2 linked regions of the Labilibaculum antarcticum genome follow. The protein of the gene in region 1 interacts with the protein of each later gene in a pairwise test. Links are inferred from orthologs where the notes say so. Each region holds a gene or a part of one and is shown on either strand. Other genes may lie near its edges. The genes, in order: tpiA and pepT.

Region 1 (3,339 bases):
TAAAAGCGGTTGATCCAATGGGTTCAACCTTCAAATTCACAGATTATTTTCTGGCCTTTGGCTTGGATGGATTAAAGGAGATTGCCTTTCCTTTGGCAATTCTTTTATCTACTCTTGAATTTACGCTGGGGATGGCTTTGATATTCAACAGCAGAAAAAACATTACTGCCTGGCTTGCGCTCCTATTCATGATTTTCTTCACCCCTCTAACCTTTATTCTGGCGCTTACCAACCCGGTGACTGACTGTGGCTGTTTTGGAGACGCCTTGATTCTTAGCAATTGGGAAACCTTTGGGAAAAACATCATCATACTTGCGTTCACATTAGTGATCTTTTTCAGGAGAAAAAAAGATGATAATCAGCATCCTGTTTGGGAGCAGAACCTGCTAATTGGTTTCGCCCTTTGTATTTCCGTTTGGATCTCAAACTATTCGTATGGTCATTTGCCATTAATTGATTTCAGACCCTATCATATTGGTGCTAATATTAGTGATGGAATGAAAATTCCCGACGGAGCACCTGCCAGTGAATACCGAAGTATTCTAAAATATGAAAAAGATGGCGTGGTAAAAGAGTTCGACGAAACGAATTATCCTTGGCAGGACACAACATGGAAATATGTTGATTCTGAACAAATAAAAATAAAAGAAGGATATACTCCTCCTATTCACGATTTTTCGATTTCGAATGATATTGATGGAGATATAACCAATATGGTTTTGAACAATGAAGGATACTCATTTTTGTTGATTTCAAAAAACATTTCAGAAATTGATGATGAAACAGCAAGCAAAATAAACGACTTGGCTATTTATTCTTTGAATAACAACATTCAGTTTATTGGCTTAACATCATCGGGAAATAGAGAAATTGAAGCATTTAAATCATCACACGAACTTCCTTTTGACTTTTACAATACAGATGAAATTCAGTTAAAAACAATTATCCGGTCAAATCCGGGATTGGTTTTTATTAGAAAGGGAACTATTCTTGACAAATGGCATTTTAGAGATTTTCCTGAAGCAAAGCAACTTCAAGGCGATCTTGCAGCCTACTCTATTACAAAACATCAAACACTAAATATCATTCTATTTATTATTAGTATTACATCAACGTTGCTATTGCTTCTTGTTCTTTTCAGTCTGATTAGAATTCGATTTGCAGGGGCAAAAAACAGATTACGATTATGAGAAAGAAAATTGTTGCAGGAAACTGGAAAATGAACAATACACTTGAAGAAGGTGTTGTGTTGGCGGGACAAATCAATGATTTAGTTGAAAAAACTGAGCTTAATGGAGTCGATGTTGTAATTGGCACTCCTTTTATCCACTTAACAGAAGTAAACAAAATTGTTAGTGATAAAATTGGTGTTGCTGCACAAAACTGTGCAGACGAGGTTAGCGGAGCCTACACGGGAGAAATTTCAGCTTCGATGATTAAATCAACAGGAAGCAAATATGTTATTCTTGGTCATTCGGAACGCAGAGAATACTATGGCGAAACTAGCGAGAAGTTAGTTAAAAAAGTAGCTCTAAGTCTTGCAAACGGCCTAACTCCAATTTTCTGTTTTGGTGAAGTTCTTGGAGAACGTCAATCAGAAAAACATTTTGATGTTGTTAAAACTCAGATTGCTGAAGGATTATTCAACTTATCAGCTGAAGAATTTGGAAAAATTGTTTTGGCTTACGAACCAGTTTGGGCTATTGGAACAGGCGTAACAGCTTCCTCTGCTCAAGCACAAGAAATGCATGCATTTATCCGTAAGACTGTAGCTGCTCAATACGGTCAGGAAGTTGCAGACAATACATCTATCCTTTACGGAGGAAGCTGTAAGCCATCTAATGCGAAAGAATTATTCGAAAATGCTGATGTAGACGGAGGTTTAATTGGTGGAGCTTCTCTTAACGCTGAAGATTTCATGGGAATTATTACCGCTTTTTAATAGCGTAAACATATATGATTAAAGCCGATACAGTAGTATCGGCTTTTGTTTTTTGATAAGGATTAAATTAACTTGTACCCTCAAAATAGTAAGACCAAAACAATGGATTATATTGAACTGAAATGCCAGATTCAACCTTTCTCGGAAGAAATTGCCGAAATAGTAATTGCCGAGCTGGGAGAATTGGATTACGAGAGTTTTACACAAAATGAAGATGCTGTTGAAGCATACATACAGGCTCCTCTGTTCGATATGGATGCAGTGAACCAACTTAGTCTTAATCATTTACCCAATGCTCCTTTTAAATTGAGCTATTCGCACAAAACAATTGAATCTCAAGATTGGAATGCACTTTGGGAATCCAATTTTAGTCCCGTGATCATCTCCGATCAAGTGGTGATAAGAGCTTCTTTTCACACCGACACACCAAAAGTTCCTTACGATATTGTGATCGATCCAAAAATGTCATTTGGAACAGGACACCACTCTACAACTTCACTAATGGTTCAAACCATTCTTGAATTAAATTTAGAAGGAAAAACGGTCTTAGATATGGGATGTGGAACTAGCTTACTGGCAATTTTAGCATCAAAACGAAATGCTTCAAAAGTAGATGCTATCGACATTGACGAATGGCCTTATACAAACTCATTGGAAAACATCAAAAACAACAAGGCTGAAAACGTATCCATTTTTCTTGGTGATGCAGCTTTATTAGATGGGAAAAAATACGATGTTGTTTTGGCCAACATCAACCGAAATATCTTGCTTAATGATATGCATCATTACGTTGCATGTCTTCCTAAAAATGGCAATTTGATCATGAGTGGATTCTATACTGAAGATTTAAAGTACATTAAAGAGGAAGCTGAAAAAAACAACTTGGAATACATCAGCCATAAAGTTGATTTGAATTGGGTTGCCGTTCGCTTCACAAAAAAATAAAACAATTTACAATTGCCGGTTCTCGTAATTTCTGAAACAGAATACAGAACTGGCAATTTACTTTCCTGATCCAAGCAAATTTGTTAAATTGCCTTTGCAAAAAAATCTACACATGAAACTTCATTTACAATGAATAAGCTTCTCTTCTCTTTTATCCTGTTTTTTGGAATCGCAATTTCAAGTAATTCAGTCTTAGCGCAAAGTATAAAGTCCTTCTCTCATGACTCGATTACATTTCAAGATGAATTTTTGAAATTTATGGATCATCCAACCAAAAAGAAGGAAAGCAAAGAGTTTGAGGATCAATTTCCTGTTTTTTGGTTCTCTCCGGAAATGACCAGTGAAAAACGAAAGAATATATACGAAATCTGCGATATTTTCCTTTCAAGAAAAGCAAGATCATTTCCTGATTTTTACAACTATTTTAAAACGCTGATGTTGTTTCAACAGCA
Region 2 (3,257 bases), 670 kb from region 1 along the record:
AAGGCAACTACCCATGCTTCCGGCACTCGAATGTATTCAGCAAAACCACCATCGCTATTCATGCCCAAATCGTAGCTGGTCACAATCACTTGGTCGCCCACTTTAAATTTATCACTTTCCGAATGCTCCACAACTCCGGCAGCATCAATACCTGGTGTATGAGGGTATTTTCTTGTTACTCCCTTGTTTCCGGTAACCGAAAGTGCATCTTTAAAATTCAAAGAAGAATACTTCACTTTCACAATTACATCTCCTTCCGGAAGATCTTCGATTTTCCGTTTTTCAATTCTTCTAATAAATTTTCCATCTTCTTCGTAAATACGAAGTGCTTTAAATTCTGCTTTAGTATCCATATCTTATCCTAATTTAATTCTTATCTTGCAACGAAGCTACAAGCTTTTTAGTTAAGAATCAAGAACTTACACTTTGGTTGGCTACTAACATTTTGTTCGGAATTACTGATTATCAACACGTAAAAAACTTTTTTATTTTGAAAAAAGGAGATTGTCCCATCGATACATTCATCAATTACGTTAAGGGAAAGCGAAAAGCAACCATCATTTTGCATTTGATGCAGGGTACCAAACGATACAATGAATTAGTGAAACTGTTACCAGATATCAGCGATCGAATGCTCAGTAAAAATCTAAAAGAATTAGAAGAAGATGGTTTGGTGATCCGTAAGCTTTATCCTGAAGTTCCGCCTAAGGTTGAATACAGCCTTACCGATTTGGGAAAAGAGATTCATCCGATTTTAAAAGCCATGTTTCTAGGTGGTCGGATTTTTGAAAGATTAACGGAAGAATAACCCATTAATTTACACAATCGATTTTAGTTAATTTTAATCTAAAATTTGCTGGCAAACTGGAATTTCTATTGGCAAAATGCTCTCGGCGACCAGAGTTGACCAAAACCACGCGGCAAAATGTAGCCTACTAATTTATCAAATCGATATTATACCTATAATCACCAAATAAAAAAAGGCAATCAACCGATTGCCTTTATTTTTATATGATGACTGAATTATTGCTTGGAAATCAGTTCTACAATTTTTAGAATCACCTCTACCGATTTTTCCATCGATTCTACGGGAACGTATTCGAATCTTCCGTGAAAGTTATGACCTCCAGCAAAAATATTCGGACAAGGCAAACCCATATAGGATAAGCGACTTCCATCGGTTCCGCCACGAATTGGGATAATCATTGGCTCAACTCCAACTTGTTTCATTGCCTCCTCAGCAATATCTACAATGTATTTTACCGGCACAATTTTTTCGCGCATGTTGTAATACTGATTGGTTATTTCAAGGCTTACACTTCCCTCTCCATATTTCTCACAGAATTCATCGCAAAGAGATTGTACAAATTGTTTCCTCTCCTCATACTTATCCATGTCAAAATCACGAATAATGTATTGAAGATTCGAATTCTCCACACTTCCCGACATCGAAATCAGATGATAGAATCCCTCATATCCTTCCGTTTTTTCAGGCACTTCGTCTTTTGGTAAACGAGTCAAAAACTCATTGGCAATCAACATCGAGTTAATCATTTTGTCTTTTGCCATTCCTGGATGAACATTGCGACCCTTAAAGCTAATTTTTGCAAATGCAGCATTGAAATTCTCATACTGCAACTCTCCAATTTCACCACCATCAAGCGTGTAGGCAAAATCAGCTCCAAATTTCTTCACATTAAAGAAATCAGCTCCTTTTCCAATTTCCTCATCAGGTGTAAAGCCAATATGAACAGCACCGTGTTTTATTTCCGGATGATTGGATAAATATTCAATTGCAGTCATGATTTCGGCAACACCGGCTTTATCATCTGATCCTAAAAGAGTAGTTCCATCGGTGGTAATTATCGTTTGACCTTTGTATTGTTTTAGCTCTGGAAAATCAACCACTTTCATTACAATGTTCTGTTCCTTATTCAAAAGAATATCATTACCATCATAATTCTCCCAAAACTGAGGCTTCACATGTTTTCCCGAAAAATCAGGACTGGTATCCATATGAGCTACAAAACCAACCGTAGGTACTTTATGATCCAAATTGGATGGAAGCACAGCCATAACATATCCATTCTCATCAAGACTGACATTCTCCAATCCCATTTCTTCCAATTGCTTGGTCAATTCTTCAGCCAAAATCATCTGACCTGGAGTACTGGGAGTTAATCCTGTTTCTGTATCCGATTCGGTATTAAACTTTACGTATTGTATAAACTTATCTATTAAGGTACTCATATCTAGTTTTGTATTTAATTGATGCATAAATAAACACTTCACAAACCTATGTGGTGAAACGTTGCAATATTACTAAAATGATACTATAAAATGAATTTGGCTGGGAGTTTCTTATCTGCAATTTCAGAACTAAAACTCATTTAAATATCATCAGATTTAAATTGAAAACCCAATCGTTTTCCTGTTGGAATTCTTGCATTCTCAATTTTTTCGAACATTTGACCTACCGACATAATTTTCACAGTATCGTATGGAGGAACCAATAAATCGAAATTTAAGGAGTAATTAATAGCTGTTTCAACAATATTACGCAAATTATCATGATCGGCAGTAGAAAGCGATAAATCGGTTTGCAGTAAGCCCAATTGTCTTTTCCCTTCAACAATATAATGTTTCTCACGATTAATGAAAATACGGGCAACCAAATAACCTAAATCCTCATAACGAGTGTATTTAAAAGAATCTGCTAAAAAATTATAAACATTAATAATGCCCGAGTAAGCATTATCAGGATTTGTTTTCACGTAAGATTGCTTCCATACATTATGATCTCTATTAAACTGAAATACATTGGTATGCAAACTAAATACTAAAATATCAGATGCAATCTTAATTTGATATTCGAATTCTCCTTTGTCTTCAAAAGACAATAAAACATTTTCATCAACCTCTCCCAATTCATTATTATACTCAGCGATTAAGCTCTGAACCACCTTTCGTAAATCTTCAAATATTTCCTTGGTGTTTTTACAAACAACTTGCTTTAAAGAAGCTTTGTCCATAATTGTTGCTAGAATTGCGGCTTTTGTATTTAATATATTCATTGATTGTTTGTTTAAATATGAAAAGTAAATATACAAAAAAACAGCCATCAGAAAACTGATGACTGTTTGATAACATTAAAAAAATTTACTTTTATGTTAGTATGATTTTGCAAAAACAACTCGCTGCAGCGAAGGCTTCCCTGTTACCATACAAACCCCTTCTTCACCGTCTCCTTCAAAAGG

The links.
Region 2: the proteins of tpiA (region 1) and pepT interact in binary tests that used the Escherichia coli proteins (3 or more experiments, as listed by UniProt). The link is inferred for Labilibaculum antarcticum from one-to-one orthologs.

What each region holds. Positions count from the first base shown.
Region 1 is NZ_AP018042.1:199,250-202,588, forward strand. The notes cover bases 65-3,064. They hold tpiA (triose-phosphate isomerase), read left to right. Parts: upstream 65-1,186; coding sequence 1,187-1,942; downstream 1,943-3,064. Other genes in these bases: ALGA_RS00710 (BT_3928 family protein), read left to right, coding at 65-1,190; prmA (50S ribosomal protein L11 methyltransferase), read left to right, coding at 2,045-2,887; ALGA_RS00725 (hypothetical protein), read left to right, coding at 3,017-3,064. Also shown: more of ALGA_RS00710, read left to right, coding at 1-64; more of ALGA_RS00725, read left to right, coding at 3,065-3,339. UniProt on the Escherichia coli protein: Involved in the gluconeogenesis. Catalyzes stereospecifically the conversion of dihydroxyacetone phosphate (DHAP) to D-glyceraldehyde-3-phosphate (G3P).
Region 2 is NZ_AP018042.1:874,021-877,277, forward strand. The notes cover bases 138-3,055. They hold pepT (peptidase T), read right to left. Parts: upstream 2,251-3,055; coding sequence 1,024-2,250; downstream 138-1,023. Other genes in these bases: ALGA_RS03160 (YhdH/YhfP family quinone oxidoreductase), read right to left, coding at 138-353; ALGA_RS03165 (winged helix-turn-helix transcriptional regulator), read left to right, coding at 491-808; ALGA_RS03175 (hypothetical protein), read right to left, coding at 2,391-3,055. Also shown: more of ALGA_RS03160, read right to left, coding at 1-137; more of ALGA_RS03175, read right to left, coding at 3,056-3,074; proS (proline--tRNA ligase), read right to left, coding at 3,171-3,257. UniProt on the Escherichia coli protein: Cleaves the N-terminal amino acid of tripeptides.